3 regions of the Phyllobacterium zundukense genome follow, and region 1 is predicted to be linked to each of the others. Evidence: riboswitches for the same ligand, from Rfam matches in the RefSeq annotation. Region 1 holds a riboswitch; each other region holds the start of a gene.

What was found. Region 1 has a riboswitch for cobalamin ahead of bluB (5,6-dimethylbenzimidazole synthase). Riboswitches for the same ligand answer to the same signal wherever they lie in the genome.
Region 2: it holds a riboswitch for cobalamin, as region 1 does, so the genes downstream of both, BLM14_RS29545 (ribonucleoside-diphosphate reductase subunit alpha) here and bluB (5,6-dimethylbenzimidazole synthase) in region 1, are expected to answer to the same signal.
Region 3: it holds a riboswitch for cobalamin, as region 1 does, so the genes downstream of both, BLM14_RS03315 (aromatic ring-hydroxylating oxygenase subunit alpha) here and bluB (5,6-dimethylbenzimidazole synthase) in region 1, are expected to answer to the same signal.

Annotation. Positions count from the first base shown of each region.
Region 1 is NZ_CP017940.1:973,507-978,928, reverse strand. Features, by position in the region: gene BLM14_RS04740 (ArsR/SmtB family transcription factor) at 1-264, opposite strand, end outside; gene BLM14_RS04735 (DUF2293 domain-containing protein) at 395-712, shown strand; gene bluB (5,6-dimethylbenzimidazole synthase) at 645-1,397, opposite strand; cobalamin riboswitch at 1,444-1,630, opposite strand; gene BLM14_RS04725 (MOSC domain-containing protein) at 1,657-2,265, opposite strand; gene ettA (energy-dependent translational throttle protein EttA) at 2,383-4,032, opposite strand; gene BLM14_RS04710 (alpha/beta hydrolase) at 5,280-5,422, shown strand, end outside.
Region 2 is NZ_CP017944.1:231,756-237,177, reverse strand. Features, by position in the region: gene BLM14_RS29545 (ribonucleoside-diphosphate reductase subunit alpha) at 1-2,749, opposite strand, end outside; cobalamin riboswitch at 2,860-3,072, opposite strand; gene BLM14_RS29540 (heme ABC transporter ATP-binding protein) at 3,122-3,913, opposite strand; gene BLM14_RS29535 (FecCD family ABC transporter permease) at 3,916-5,019, opposite strand; gene BLM14_RS29530 (heme/hemin ABC transporter substrate-binding protein) at 5,034-5,422, opposite strand, start outside.
Region 3 is NZ_CP017940.1:670,395-675,816, reverse strand. Features, by position in the region: gene BLM14_RS03325 (LysR family transcriptional regulator) at 1-11, opposite strand, end outside; gene BLM14_RS03320 (FAD-binding oxidoreductase) at 60-1,151, opposite strand; gene BLM14_RS03315 (aromatic ring-hydroxylating oxygenase subunit alpha) at 1,152-2,393, opposite strand; cobalamin riboswitch at 2,514-2,725, opposite strand; gene BLM14_RS03310 (L-fuconate dehydratase) at 2,846-4,129, opposite strand; gene BLM14_RS03305 (fumarylacetoacetate hydrolase family protein) at 4,167-5,012, opposite strand; gene BLM14_RS32620 (hypothetical protein) at 5,011-5,058, shown strand; gene BLM14_RS03300 (SDR family oxidoreductase) at 5,168-5,422, opposite strand, start outside.

The sequences.
Region 1 (5,422 bases):
ACGCGCGATGTCCCCGACGATGAGGGAATCCGCCAGACGGAAATAGGCCCAGGAGCCTTCCTGATAGCGGTTGATAAGGCTTGCTTCGAACAGCAGCTTGAGATGGCGCGATACGCGCGGCTGCGACTGGCCGAGAATGGACGTAAGGTCGGAAACTGTCAGATCGCCGCGCGACAGCAACGCCAGGATGCGCAAGCGGCTTGGCTCGGCCGCTGCCTTCAGCGTATCGACCATCAGGTCTAGGTTGAGATCGCGCTTGTCCATCGTTTTATCCTCAAAAGACATAAAGATATGTTTATGTGAGAAACAAGGTTTTGGCAAGTTTCTTTTTGCTGTTGACGACAAATTTTGCCGTGTCTGAAATAGGTTGAAGAATCGGTCTGAAGGAATCCGCATGAGCACAGGTACGAACCGCCAGCGCGCTATCAACAAAGCGCTGACGCTGCTTCTCCCGGCGGTTCCCTATTCGGATTCGGAGCCGATCCGCGCAGCGGCAGGCGCACCCCACATGAGAAGCCTGCCACCCCCCATCGCCGTCTGGCTCGCTGCCGTCGCCCATGTCCGCCACCAGCACACGGATTATGACGCCTTGCGCGACGAGGGCTATGACAAGGATTCGGCCCGTTTTTTTGTGCTCGATGCGATCAATCGGAAGCTGACAGAGTGGCGCGCAACCCGCTTGCTGGATCCGGACGAGGAAGACCCGAGCTGATATCGGTATCGCCCTGCCAGCCTTCTTCGAAGATGAGGTCGCGCAGCGGCAATCTGTTGCGCCAGCCACGCTTTTCAAGCTCCGGCGTATCATAAAGCTGATCGACGTAGCCTATGCACAGATAGGCGACGATCTCCACATGATCCGGAATACCGAGGATCTGCCGCATATCCTGATCATGATAGATGCTGACCCAGCCGACACCGATGCCTTCGGCACGAGCCGCCAACCAAAGGTTCTGCACAGCACAAACCGTACTGTAGACGTCCATCTGCCGGTTATGCGTGCGGCCAAGCACAACCTTGCCGCCGCGCGTCCGGTCGCAGGTGATGCAAAGATTGATCGGCGCCTTGAGGATGCCTTCGAGCTTCAGCGAAGCATAGAGCGCCTGCCGTTCATCGGCGAACAGCGCTTTCGCTTCCTCATTGGCGCGAGTGAAAGCGCGGTGCACTTCGGTCTTGCGAACCTCATCACGAATGACGATGAAGTTCCACGGCTGCATGAAGCCGACCGATGGCGCGTGGTGCGCGGCATTGAGCAGCCGCATCAATACGTCGCCAGGGATCGCGCGCGGCAGGAATTGGTCGCGCACATCGCGCCGGGTGTAGATGGCTTTGTAGACCGCGGCGCGCTCATTATCCGAAAAGCCAGCGGCAGTGACCGGACCATAGGAAACATCGTGCATTGTTTGCTCCCAACAACGCTTGAAACCCTCCCCGCCGTCCGCGCGGTTTGAGCTATAAGGTCCGGCCGGTCTTCTGACTGAGGTTCATCTGAACCGCGCGCCTTCCGGACACATCCGTGGCATCTGCGCGGCCCATCCCCTTTACAGCGTTGGGCACGTGCCGGATTTTCACCGGCTTCCCGATTCTCCCGCGATCTCATCAATCGGCAGGCACCGGACCTTCAATCTATTCGCCACAGAAAATTCTCTGGTGCAAGCCTCAAGGCTGATAAATCCATTGCTCGGGCACACGCACATCAACCTTTTCGCCGGTGCGAATAATACCTGGTTTCTCAACCCAGGCGACGATCCCGCGCAGGCGTCTCGACACCCGTACAAAATCCAGCGCCGTGGTGGTGTGGTCCGCTGTCTCGGCGTGTTCGCCGATGGAGCGCCCGGCTATTTTGCAAGGTGCGTTCTGGCCGTCGACCCTCAGCGTCACGCCGCCCTCGAAGAACAGCAGCGTGCGCGGCGGCAGCATCGACAGCGACGGGACACCGCCAACGACCATATTGCCGCCGATCCATTCCGGCTTGAGTTCAGGCAATCCCATGCCCGTAGCAACTTCTTCAAGCTCGTCCGATGCGAGAATGGAAAGCTGTCGTTCATTGCGCATTTCGGTGCCGCGCGGATACCAGGGCTCGCGTCCGCCGGACTTGCGGGTCGGCCCAGCGTGATAATCTCCAACAATCCCGTCGAAAGTCAGTTCGAGCGAACTTGCCGGCGTCGTGACAAAATCCCCTGCGAGGGCCGCGAACAGCCCGCTTACCCGTCCGCTGATCTTGCAGGCAGGAAGTATCTCGGTTTTGGTTGCAAACAGATCAGTCATTGCGCGCTCCATGAAATCCGCCGTACTTTAAAAAAATCGACCGTGAAAACCAGCAAATAAGCCTGATGGGTCCGTCAAAAATGATGATGGGAGGGCGTTGCCGCCCTCCCAATAAAATCAGCGCGTCAACGGCTTGTAGCTCGGGCGCTTCGGATTGACGCTGTCCGGGCCGAGGCGGCGGATCTTGTCGTTCTCATAGTCCTCGAAATTGCCTTCGAACCATTCCACATGGCTGTCACCCTCGAATGCAAGGATGTGCGTCGCCAGACGATCGAGGAACATGCGATCATGGCTGATGATCACGGCGCAGCCTGCATATTTTTCCAAGGCATCCTCAAGCGCCGCCAGCGTTTCGGTGTCGAGATCGTTGGTCGGTTCGTCGAGCAGCAGAACATTGCCGCCGGCCTGCAACATCTTGGCGAGATGCACGCGGTTACGCTGACCGCCGGAGAGATTGCCGACCTTCTGCTGCTGGTCGCCGCCCTTGAAGTTGAAGGCCGAGACATAGGCACGCGAATTCATCTCGTGCTTGCCGAGCTTGATGATTTCATTGCCGCCCGAGATTTCTTCCCAGACGTTCTTGTCCGCCTTCAGATGATCGCGACTCTGGTCGACATAGCCGAGATGCACGGTATCACCGATGCGGATCGAGCCGGAATCCGGCTTTTCCTGACCGGTGATCATCTTGAACAGGGTGGTCTTGCCGGCGCCGTTGGGGCCGATAATGCCGACAATGCCACCGGGCGGCAATTTGAAGGTGAGGTTCTCGATGAGAACACGATCACCAAAGGATTTGGTGAGGTTTTCCGCCTCGATCACGACCTGGCCGAGACGCTCGCCCGCCGGAATAAGGATCTGGGCATCGCCCGGACGCTGATTGTTGGCAGCATCGACAAGCGCGTCATAGGCCTTGATACGCGCCTTCGACTTTGCCTGACGTGCCTTGGGGCTGGCGGAAATCCACTCGCGCTCACGCTCAAGTGCCTTCTGGCGCGAGTCATCCTCGCGGCCTTCCTGCAGCATGCGCTTGGATTTGGCACCAAGGTAGGCCGAATAATTGCCTTCATACGGAATGCCGCGGCCGCGATCGAGTTCGAGAATCCAGCCGGTCACATTGTCGAGGAAGTAGCGATCATGCGTAATCAGCAGGACGGAGCCCGCATATTCGCGCAAGTGCTTTTCCAGCCAGGCCGTGGTTTCGGCATCAAGGTGGTTGGTCGGCTCGTCGAGGAGCAGCAGATCGGGCTGCGACAGCAGCAGGCGGCACAATGCCACGCGGCGGCGCTCACCGCCCGAAAGCTTGGTCACTTCGCTGTCGCCGGGTGGGCAGCGAAGGGCTTCCATCGCCATTTCGACCTGGGATTCCAGATCCCACAGGTTCTTGGCATCGATGATATCCTGCAACTTCGCGCCTTCGTCGGCGGTCTCGTCGGAATAGTTCATCATCACTTCATTGTAGCGATCGAGGATGGCTTTCTTGTCGGCAACGCCGTCCATAACGTTGCCCATCACGTCCTTGGTAGGGTCAAGTGCGGGCTCCTGCGCCAGATAGCCAACGGTCGCACCCTCGGCAAGCCAGGCTTCACCGGTAAATTCCTTGTCCATACCAGCCATGATCTTCAGGATCGTCGACTTACCGGCACCGTTGGGGCCGAGAATGCCGATCTTGGCGTCCGGGTAAAAGGAAAGGTGAATGTTTTCAAGAACCTTCTTGGTTCCAAATGCCTTGTTCAGGCCGGCCATATGATAAATGAATTGGCGTGCCATAACGCGCGTCACTCCGATGTTCGGGATTTTAGGGACTGAATTTGCGCCGTATGTAGGCGAAAGGGGCGCGGGTGGCAATGCATAGGCGCTTATTTCGGACATTACGCGGGTTTAGCACTCTCCCTTGCCACGCCCGCCTTTGCGTCTGGCCATTGAATGGTTGGGAAGACGGGCGGTCGTCGAAGCGCGTCTTTGTAGAAGTATAATGCGATCCGAAGACCGCCCGTCCGGCGTTTTTCTATCGCATCCGTTCCGCGTCGCGACGGCAGCGGCCGGGCTCGTAGCCCTTACCTGACCCACCGCCCCTCACAGTGCTCGTCCAGCACGCACCGGTCCTAGTACCGGCAGGGAACCCTTGGACGCAACTTCCCCGGACAGCGGGTCCGTTACCCGCCATCGGAGGCGCCGATCCTCTCCCCGCTTCGAACGGCTCCGGAAGCAGTTCCCCGTGGAAAGGACGGGAGAATAATAAACGAGGTTTGCGGGTGTTGGATAAGTTGGCGGGAATATTTGAAAGCGGTGGGATCGTGCAAGGGTCGACAGGCACCTTCTTCTCCAATAATCGCAGGGTGCCTGCCTCTCCGTCATCCTCGGGCTTGACCCGAGGACCCATGGCAAAGGGGCGAGAATTTATCCACCATCCCGACGCGATCCAGGGAACGAAACCGTCAACGCAAACGGCCATTGGGAATTTCACTTTGCTGGAATGCGTTGCGTGCCGTGATATTCCAATCCTTCTCAACCGTGGGTCCTCGGGTCGAGCCCGAGGATGACGGAGAGGGAGGTGCTGTTCGACCATGGCGAGATCATCGCGAAACGATCCCTCTCTTGCGATTTCTGGCACTTGGCCCCAAAACGAGCGAAACCGGGCGCGGATATTTCCGTCACCCGGTTTCCCCTCTGGTGCCGCATTCGGGGAGCGTCCTCTTCTCCCGTGAACGGCCATGTAACTGGCAAGGTCTGGATGCTCGCAGTCAGTTCAATCGTCACATTCCCTGCAATCAAACGCTCGCGTAGCGCGTATGCAGTTGTGGCAATCGGGAAAAGACCAGCATCCAATCTCTTTCGGAGTGAAGTTCTGCGGCATGTTTTTGTCGTTTGCAAGAGGTTTTGCAAAATAAAATTGCATTGATTTGAAGATGATTATTTATTGTGCAAGATCGAAAAAAATTGAGCGGATTTTCGTAACATCTATTCCGCATTGACTAATCGCGCGCCACCCTTTCAATTACAACGGGAGGCGCCGAATGGCTTTTGAAGACATCGAAAACGTTGAGAGTCCGACGGGCGCAATACTCGCCATGCGCTTTTCACCTGCCGTCGGGCCAGCCCGTGCGGTTCTCCAGATCAACCACGGGGTCAGCGAACATTCCCGGCGCTATGGGCGTTT
Region 2 (5,422 bases), on a different replicon from region 1:
ATTTCTCCACATGGGATGCCGAACGCGAGCGCAGGTAATAGGTGGTTTTCAGGCCGCTGTTCCAGGCAAGCCGGTAAAGCTCGTCCAGTTTCTTGCCGCTCGGATTGGCAATATAGAGATTGAGCGACTGGGCCTGGTCGATCCATTTCTGCCGGCGCGAGGCCGCAGCGATCAGCCAGGAACTGTCGATCTCGAAGGCGGTGGCATAAAGGGCCTTCAAGTCTGCAGGGATACGGTCGATCTCGCCAACCGAGCCGTCGAAATATTTGAGATCCGAGATCATTACCTCGTCCCACAATCCGCGTTGTTTCAGGTCGCGCACCAGCGCACTGTTCACGACGGTGAAATCGCCTGACATGTTGGATTTGACGAAGAGGTTCTGGTAGGCAGGCTCGATGGACTGGGCGACGCCGCAAATATTGGAGATGGTCGCTGTGGGGGCGATGGCCATGCAGTTGGAATTGCGCATGCCCGTGGTCTTTACGCGTTTGCGCAGCGCCTCCCAATCGAGCGTCGACGAACGGTCCATGTCGAGCCGGCCGCCGCTTGCCTTGCGGGCGTCGTTCAGCAATTCGATGGAGTCGATGGGCAGGATGCCCTTTGACCAGAGCGCGCCGGTGAAGCTCGGATAGCGGCCACGCTCCGCAGCAAGATCGACGGATGCTGAAATCGCATGCCAGGAAATTGCCTCCATGCTCAGGTCGGCAAACGCCACTGCCTCGTCGGTAGCATAGGGGATGCGCAATGCCTGCAGTGCATCCTGAAAGCCCATCAGACCAAGGCCCACTGGACGATGGCGCAGGTTCGAGTGGCGGGCTTCGGGAATGGTGTAGAAATTGATGTCGATGACATTGTCGAGCATGCGCATGGCGGTCGAGACGGTGCGGGCAAGTTGATCCAGATCAAGGCCAAGGGGTGTCACATGATTGGCAAGGTTGACCGAACCGAGATTGCACACTGCGACCTCGTCCTTCGAAGTGTTGAGGGTGATTTCGGTGCAAAGATTGGATGAATGCACGATACCCGCATGGCCCTGGGGTGAGCGGATATTGCACGGATCCTTGAACGTCACCCACGGATGGCCTGTTTCGAACAGCATGGTGAGGATGCGCCGCCACAAATCCAGCGCCCGTACAGTGCGGAAGATCTTGATCTCGCCGCGTGCGGCTTTCGTTTCGTAGAATTCGTATCTGGTCTTGAATGCTGCACCGTACAAATCATGCAGCTCGGGCGTTTCGTCGGGAGAGAACAGGGTCCAGTTTTCGTCCGCTTCGACACGGGCCATGAACAGGTCCGGCACCCAGTTGGCGGTGTTCATGTCATGGGTGCGGCGGCGGTCGTCGCCGGTGTTCTTGCGCAGGTCGAGAAATTCCTCGATATCGATGTGCCAGGTTTCGAGATAGGCGCAGACCGCGCCCTTGCGCTTGCCGCCCTGATTGACCGCTATCGCTGTATCATTGGCGACTTTCAGGAACGGCACCACGCCCTGGCTTTCGCCGTTCGTCCCCTTGATATGGGCGCCAAGTCCGCGCACCGGCGTCCAGTCATTGCCGAGGCCGCCGGAATATTTGGCCAGCAGTGCATTGTCTCTCACCGCCTTGAAGATTCCGTCGAGGTCATCGGCGACAGTGGTCAGGAAGCAGGAGGAAAGCTGCGCGCGCTGGGTGCCGGCATTGAACAGGGTCGGCGTCGAAGCCATGAAGTTGAACGAGGACAGGAGATCGTAGAACTCGATGGCGCGGGCTTCGCGGTCGATTTCCCGCAGGCTAAGCCCCATGGCGACGCGCATGAGGAACGCTTGCGGCAATTCGAAACGTATGCCGCGCGTCTGCAGCAGATAGCGGTCATAGAGGGTCTGAAGGCCGAGATACTGGAACTGCAGGTCACGCTCCGGCTTGAGGGCCGCGGAAATGCGGGTCAGGTCGAAGCGCGCGAGTTCGGGATCCAGCAGTTCGGCTTCGATGCCGGCCTTCACATAGGCCGGAAAATACCCTGCATAGCGCTTGGTCATTTCATGCTGGGTCGCCTGTTCCGGCCGGCCGAAGACAAAGCTCAGCGCCTCGCGACGCAGCTTGTCGAGCAGCAGACGCGCGGTGACGAAAGCATAATTGGGTTCGGTCTCGACCAGTGTACGCGCCGCAAGGATTGGCGCGAGGGAGAGTTCCTCCAGCGTTATGCCATCATAGAGATTGCGGCGGGTCTCGGTGAGGACAGGAGCGGCCTGCACGCCCTCCAGCGCTTCGCAGGCTTCGTCGATAATGCGCGACAGGCGGTCGTCGTCGAGCGGCTCCCGGCGGCCATCGAGCAGTGTGACTGTGAACATCGGACCAGCATCGCTAACGATTCCAGTGGCGGCCTTCGCACGTTCCTGCGCCCGCTCTTCGCGGTAGAGCACATAGGCTCGCGCCACCTTGTGGTTTTCGCTGCGCATTAATGCGAGCTCGACCTGATCCTGAATACCCTCAATGTGAAACAGGCGGCCTTCCGCACTGCGCCGCTTCAGCGTAGTGACGATGTCGGCGGTGAGCGCTTCGACCACATCATGCACGCGGCGCGAACCGGCAGCGACGTTGCCTTCGACGGCGAGAAACGCCTTGGTCAGTGCGACGGTGATCTTGAGCGGATCGAAAGGTGTAACCGAGCCGTTGCGGCGGATGACGCGATAACCGGGCTCGGTGGCCTGCAATGCTTCACCGGCACGAGCTGGCGTAGTGCCATCAGTACGAGTAGTTTCAAGGACAAGAGACATGTGTTTACCCCAAATGTTGGGGGCAAAGGTCGAGCGCACGCATTGCAATGTGGATGGTCAGCTTGGCGCGCCGACCATTGCAAGCGACACACCGGGACACCCCGCCCGTGGACGATCATCATGTTTCGGCAGGTCTCCTGGCTCACAGGTCGGCGCTGCTGTCTGGCCTTCCCGAAGCAACACTCCAGTGACCTTAGGCGACAGCAACTCGCTGTTTACAGTTGCGGGGGCAGCGCCGGGATTGGTGGAAATGACCCACTTCACCGACTTCCCTCTTAGCTCCCAGTCTTGCGACCGAGAGAACCGGAACATCTATATTTAGTATCAAATAACAATGCTGTGTCAATAGGTAGAAAAATCGCTCCTGACAATTTATATCGCAGCTGACTGCGGCAGTATGAACGGGACCTGCGCGGCGGGTAAGGCACCGACCTTAAGCGCGCATTCATAGACGCGCAGGATGCGCTCATCGGTCAAGACTTCCGCAGGTGTTCCCACAGAATCGGTACACCCGCGATGCATGACGACGACACGATCGGCATACATCGCAGTGAGGTTCAGGTCGTGCAGGATGGCGATGACGCCGCCGCCTCGCTTCGCAAAGGCCCGGGCGATCTGCATGATGATCAGCTGGTGCTTGATGTCGAGGCTGGAGACCGGTTCGTCGAGAAAGAGAAAACGCGGCTGGCCGTCAAGGACGGGCTGCCAGACCTGACAGAGGATACGGGCAAGTTGCACCCGCTGCTGTTCGCCCCCGGAGAGTTCCTGATAGAAACGGCCGCCAAACCCGGCGAGATCGACCAGCGCCAGCGCTTCGTCCGGCAGGTCTTCCGCCTCACGCCGCGCGGCTCCCGAGCGGCCGCTGGTCAGTCCGAGCTTGACGATTTCCCGTACCGTGAACGGGAAGGACAGTGACGTGGATTGCGGCAGGATCGCGCGCATCGCCGCCATTTGCCAGAGCTTCAGCTGGTCGATTGAATGTCCGTTGATGGCGATGCGCCCTGTGAATGGCAAATCGCCGGACAGGGCTCGCATCAGGGTCGTCTTGCCTGAGCCGTTAGGACCGACGATCACCGTGAATTGCCCAGCTTCCGTGTTGAAGCTGGCATTTTCAACGATCTGCTTCTTGCCGAGGAAAACGGAAACGTCGGAAACTTCGATCATTGTCATAGATCCAGAATGCCGCGGCGGCGCAGCAATATCCACAGGAAGAAGGGCGCGCCGACAGCAGCGGTCACGATGCCGATGGGCAGTTCCGACGGAGCGACAATGGTGCGACTGACCGCGTCGGCAAGCAGCAACAGGCTTGCGCCGAGCAGGGCGGCGGCCGGAAGCAGGTAGCGGTGATCCGGTCCGATCATCAGGCGCAGCAGATGCGGGACGACCACGCCGACGAAGCCGATGCCGCCGCTGACGGCAACGGACGCACCGGTTGCCGCCGCGACAACCAAAATCGCGATGCGTTTGAAGCGCTGGACTGGAATGCCGAGATGGCTCGCTGCCGCCTCCCCCAAGGCAAGGCCGTTGAGACCGCGGGCGAGAAAGGGGGAGATCAGCAATGCCAGTATGATGAACGGACCGGCGGCAGCAATTTTCACCCAGTTGGCGCCGGCTAGCGAGCCCAGCCCCCAGAAGGTGAGGTCACGCAACTGCCGGTCATCGGCGATGTAGACGAGGACGCCCATATAGGCACCGGCCATGGCGCCAAGGGCGATGCCGGCAAGCAGCATGGTGGCGATGGATGTCTGCCCGCGCCGCGTGGCAACACGATAAAGGATCAGCGTGAAGGCGAGCGCGCCGAAGAAGGCAGCCAGCGGCAAGGCATAGAAACCGAACAGGGCGATTAGAGGTGCAAGGAAAGTACCGCCGAGGACGATCATGCTGACGGCGCCAAGGCCGGCACCAGCCGATACGCCGACGATGCCGGGATCAGCCAAGGGATTTCGGAAAAGGCCCTGCATGACCGCGCCGGAAACGGCGAGCGAAGCGCCGATCAGCGCGCCGAGAATAACGCGCGGCAGGCGGATGTCGTAGATGATGATGCGATCGCGCAGCGTCAAAGCATCGCCTGTGCTGCCGGCGCTCGAAAACATTGTGCCGATGACCGAAACGATCGACGCATCAGATGCGCCAGCCGCAAGGCTGAACATGATCGTTGCCACGAGAACCATGCAAAGCACCAGGATCACGCACTTCGCCAGAAAGGAACGGTCGCCTTCCGCACGCGTTTTTCCGCCACCCTGTGTTGATCGCAGGGCGGCTGGCTTCATCAAGACGGAATAGCTCATTGGCTCACTTCGTTGCCGTAGATTGCCTTGGCAAGATCATGCGCTGCCTTTGCCGCCCGCGGACCAAAACCGAGAAGAAGTTGCCCGTTCATGCGCACGATGTTCTTGGCCTCGCCTGCAGGCGTTGCAGCTATGGCCTTGTTGACGAGAAGCTCGGCATTCGCAGCGGAGTGATCGCCGCCGCGATCCATGACGAGAACGACGTCCGGCCTTGCCGTTATGATGCCCTCGTCAGTCAGCGGCTTGTAGCCCTCAAACTGCGTGACAGCATTTTCCGCGCCGGCGAGTTCGATTATGCCATTGGCGGCCGTCTTGGTTCCCGAGCCCATGATCTTGCCGTCCTTGGCGCTGAGGATGAAGAGCACACGCTTGCGAGCCTTGACGT
Region 3 (5,422 bases), 300 kb from region 1:
CGCAAATTCATGTGCTGGATATTAGCACAGACGTACGATCGGATTAAATGATATCTGGCTCAGGCCTCGATTTCGACATTGCCGAGCGGCTTGGAGCAGCAGGCGAGGACATAGCCCTCGTCGATCTCCTCGTCGAGAATGCCGCCATTGTGATCCATGTCGACTTCACCGGAAATCTTCATCACCTTGCACGTGCCGCAAAGGCCGGATTCGCAGGCTGCGGCAATGCGGATCCCTGCGCCGCGCGCAGCCTTCAAAATCGTATCTCCTGCAACGCACGGCACATCCATGCCAGACATGGAGAATGTGACGGTCGACGCCGCCTCGACAACCTCTGTCGAGATGTCGTCCATCATCGGCAAGACCGGCTCGGCGGCGGGACCGAAGCTTTCCTGATGATAATGCGCCATATCGAAGCCCGATGCTTCCAGCATGGTGCGGACATCGCGCATGAAGCCTTCCGGACCGCAGCAGAAAATCGTCCGGTCCTTGAAGTCCGGCGAGAGCAGCGGCAGCTTTGGCGCTTCGAGCCGGCCGCGAATGCCGGTCCAGACCTGCCCCATCTCGTGCTCCTTGATGAGGAAGGCGAGCTTCAGGTTGGGCATGCAGCTCATGAGATATTCGAGTTCCTTGCGGAAGATGATATCGCTGGGGCGGCGCGCGCAGGTGACGAAACTGATGTCGCTTTGCGGTGCGCAATCATGCATCCAGCGGGTCATCGACATCATCGGCGTGATACCGGACCCCGCCGAGATGAACAAATACTTCCCGCCGGGATGCTTGCGCATGGAGAAATCGCCAAGCGGGCCGAATGCCTTGAGCCGCACGCCGGGTGTCAGATGATCCAGCATCCAGCGTGTGCCGATGCTTTCCTCCTGCGCCTTGACTGTCACGGCGATGGTGAAGGGCCGCGACGGGCTGGAGGAGAGCGTATAGGTGCGTAGCACCGCTTCCGGCTGCACCGGCAGTTCGAAAGTCATGAACTGGCCCGGCTCATAGCGGAACCAGTTCTGATTGTCCGACCTGAAGGTGAAGGTCTTCACATTGGGCGCTTCCTCGACAATCGACAGGCACTCGAGCAGGTGCAGCCGGTCATTCCACGGCTGCATCTGGTCGAGGTGCGGGTAATTCTGAGAAAGCGACATGTTCATTTACGCTACCTTGCTGAGTTTCTTGTCGCCGGAGAGACGCGTCTCCATCGCATTGCCATACCATTCGAGGAACTGCAGTACGCCGCCTTCATGCTCGACCGAATACGGGCCGGGCTCATAGGCGGGGGAGCGGATGCCGAAGGCGTTTTCTTCGACGATGCGGCGATCCTGATCATTGGTCTCGAGCCAGACATGCGTCAGCTCTTCGATATTATAGTCGACGCCTTCCACCGCATCCTTGTGCACCAGCCACTTGGTGGTGACCTGCGTTTCATTGGGGCCGAGCGGTAGCACGCGGAACGAGATGGCGTGATCGCCGAGGATGTGATTCCATGTGGTCGGGTAATGGTAGAGCAGCAGCGAACCGATGTGCTTGGCGTTGACGTCATCGCTGAGCTGCCTGCCGACCGCACGCTTGCCACTCAACGTGTAGCTCTCGGCATCGCGCAACAGCGGCACGCGCGTCGCACGGTACTGTCCGTCCTCGGCGATGCGGAAGACGCTCGGCAGGCCGGCCGCCTCGCACTTGTCCCAATGCGCGACGATCTCCGGATCGTCCTTTGATCCCTGGATGCCCGTGACACTCGGCGCCTCCGGGAAGGTCTTGCACAGTTCCGGGTGGTTGGCGACACAGTGATAGCACTCGCGATTGTTTTCCCAGACGAGCTTCCAGTTGCCCTTTTCAACGATCGAGCTCTGGAACGCGACCTTCGTCTCGGTCAGGCGATGCGGCGCGAGGTATGGTTCGAGCAGGGCGCGCGTCGGGCCGAAATCCGGTGCGACTGGTGCGAGGCAGATGAAGATATAACCGCCGACGCTTTCGCAGTGCACGGTCTTCAGGCTGTGCTGGCTGGCGTCGAAATCATCGCCCATCTGGCGGGCGAACAGCAGGCGGCCGTCAAGCTCATAGGTCCACTGGTGATAGGGGCAGACGAGTTTCGCCGACGTACCCTTTTCGGCCGAGCAGATGCGCGACCCGCGATGGCGGCAGGAATTGTGGAAAGCCCTGATCTGTCCCTGGCGGTCGCGGACGATGACGACCGGATAGTCGCCAACCTGTAGGGTGAAATAATTGCCCGGCTTCGCCACTTCGCAGTCATGGCCGATGAACAGCCAGTCGCGATAAAAGATGTTCTCCATATCGAGGCGGTAATAGTCCGGATCGGAATAGAAGGCCTGTTCAAGTCCGTAGCCCGGTTTCCGGTTTTTGAGATTCCGGATCAGTTCGTTACGAATATCCATGTCGTGTCCTCGCCCTAACAGCTGCAAAGAACTGACTGGTGGTGACGGAGAAGAACGCCCGCACAGTCAACAAGTGTTGCCTGCACAAAATCATGCTCCTTGATCGCCCACCGCGATCAGTCGGTGTTGTTACTCGGGGCTGGTTTCCGGGCTCTGGAGTTGCCTTGCCGGGCTTCACGGCGCCTTCCCGGGGTGCACTCCCAGTGGCTATTTTGCCGCGTTTTACTCCACTACCGTTGCGGGGGCAGCGCCGGGTTGAAGAGCGAACTCTCGACCGGCTTCCCAATTCTCCGCTTCCCCTAGAAAGCGGCACCTCAAGTGTCCTGATAAAAGCATCCGGCACGAAAAAAGAATAGGTGCGGAAACGACATCGCATTTACGCAAGGCGACAAAAATCTTGAAACGAAAACGGCGGCATCTCTGCCGCCGTTTCTTCATGGATCCATGATGACTCAGGCCGTGGTACGATGCAGATACTGCTTGATCGATTCCGGCTTCATTTCGATCGAGAAGCCCGGCAGCGATGGCGGCATATAGGCGGCATCCTGGATATTGCAGGGATCGACAAAATGCTCATGCAGATGATCGACATATTCGATGACCCTGCCCTCCTTAGTGCCGGAGACGGCGATGTAGTCGATCATCGACAAATGCTGCACATATTCGCACAGGCCGACGCCGCCCGCATGCGGCCAGACCGGCAGGTTGTACTTCGCCGCCATCAGCAGCACGGCCAGCACTTCGTTCAGCCCGCCCATGCGGCAGGAATCGATCTGCACCACGTCGATGGCGCCTTCGGCGATGAACTGCTTGAACATGATACGGTTCTGGCACATCTCGCCGGTCGCCACCTTCACAGGGCTGATCGCCTGGCGAATCTTGCGGTGGCCCGCGACATCGTCCGGACTTGTCGGCTCCTCGATGAAGAACGGCTTGACGAAGGCAAGCTTTTTCACCCAGTCGATCGCCTCGTTGACCTCCCAGACCTGGTTGGCATCGATCATGAGGATGCGGTCCGGGCCGATCACCTCGCGGGCGATCGTCAGACGGCGGATATCATCATCAAGATCGCGGCCGACCTTCATCTTGATGTGGTTGAAGCCCGAATCCACCGCCTCCTGGCAAAGGCGGCGCAGCTTTTCATCCGAATAGCCGAGCCAGCCGGCAGATGTCGTATAGCAGGGATAGCCTTCCGCCTTCAGCGTCGCTATCCGCTCCTGCTTGCCGCTTTCAGCCTTCCGCAAGATCGCCAGCGCTTCGTCGCGCGTCAAAACGTCGGTCAGGTAGCGGAAATCGACGATATTGACGATCTCCTCCGGCGTCATCTCACCCACCAGTTGCCAGACCGGTTTCTTCGCTTCCTTGGCGAGCAGGTCCCATACGGCATTGACCACGGCGCCCGTCGCCAGATGCATCGCGCCCTTGTCCGGACCGATCCAGCGCAACTGGCTGTCGCCGGTAACGAAGTGCCAGAAACGGCCTGGATTTTCCTTCACCCAGTCGAGTTCGAGGCCAATGACGAGATGCTTCATCGCCTCGATGGCAAGGCAGCAGATTTCATTGCCTCGGCCGATGGTGAAGGTGAGACCGTGACCGGAAAGGCCGTCCGTATTCGTGTCAAGCACGACATAGGCAGCCGAATAATCCGGATCCGGATTCATCGCATCCGACCCGTCGAGGCTTTGCGAGGTGGGAAAGCGGATATCAAAAACGCGAAGATCGGTGATGCGGGTCACAATATGCCTCATGTATCTGTTGCTAGGACGCAGGCGCCTAAATGTCGGCGCGCGCCACCTGTTTCTGGGTACCCAGGCCTTCGATGCCGAGTTCCACGACATCGCCGGCCTTGAGATAACGCGGCGGTTTCATGCCCATGCCGACGCCGGGAGGCGTGCCGGTCGAGATGATGTCGCCAGGCTGCAGGCTCATGAACTGGCTGAGATAGGAGACGAGGAAGGCAACGCCATAGACCATCGTCTTGGTCGAGCCATTCTGCATGGTCTCGCCATTCACCTTCAGCCACATGGGAAGGCTCTGCGGGTCTGCGACCTCATCCTTGGTCACGAGCCACGGACCGGTCGGCCCGAACGTGTCGCAGCTCTTGCCCTTGGTCCATTGACCGGAACGCTCCGTCTGGAAAGCTCGCTCGCTGACGTCATGCACCGTGCAATAGCCGGCGACATAGTCCAGCGCTTCGGCCTCGGTCACATATTTTGCGGTACGGCCAATCACGACGCCGAGTTCGACTTCCCAGTCGGTCTTTTCCGAACCGCGTGGAATGACCAGATCGTCATTTGGACCGACGATTGCCGATGTCGCCTTCATGAAGATCACCGGTTCGGGCGGCACGGCCATGCCAGATTCCGCGGCATGATCAGCATAGTTGAGACCTATGCAGATGAACTTGCCGGTCCCGGCGACGCAGGGTCCGAGACGCGGATTGCCGCCAACTGCCGGAAGGCTCTCGACGTCCAGCGCTCCAAGCTTGGCCAGCGCATCCGGGTCAAGCACCGCCCCGGAAATATCGCTCACCTTGCCAGACAGATCGCGGATTTGCCCTTTGGCATCGAGAACGCCAGGCTTTTCCTGCCCCGGCTCGCCATAACGTAGAAATTTCATTGTCTGTTCCTTTTTCTTATTGGAGACGCTTGAGAATTCATCCTGATGAGGCAGCTGGTGTGGTTTTTGAGAACCGGAGCGCAGTGGACTTCCAAGAGCACCGGAAACGCAGAAAATCGCATCAGATGGCCATCAGGGTGGATTCCCAAAGTCTCCTAGACGGTCCAGCCGCCATCAATGTTGTATGCCTGACCGGTCGTATAGGTCGCACCGGCGAGATAGACGGCGAGGTCGGCGATTTCTTCCGGCAGCCCGAGACGGCCCATAGGCTGGCGCGCAATGAATGCCGCGCGCGTTGCCTCATAGTCACCGCCCGCACGCATGCGCTGTTCCAGCGACGGGCTCTCCACGGTGCCCGGGCAGATCGCATTGCAGCGGATACCCTGCGTGATGTAGTCGGCGGCTACAGC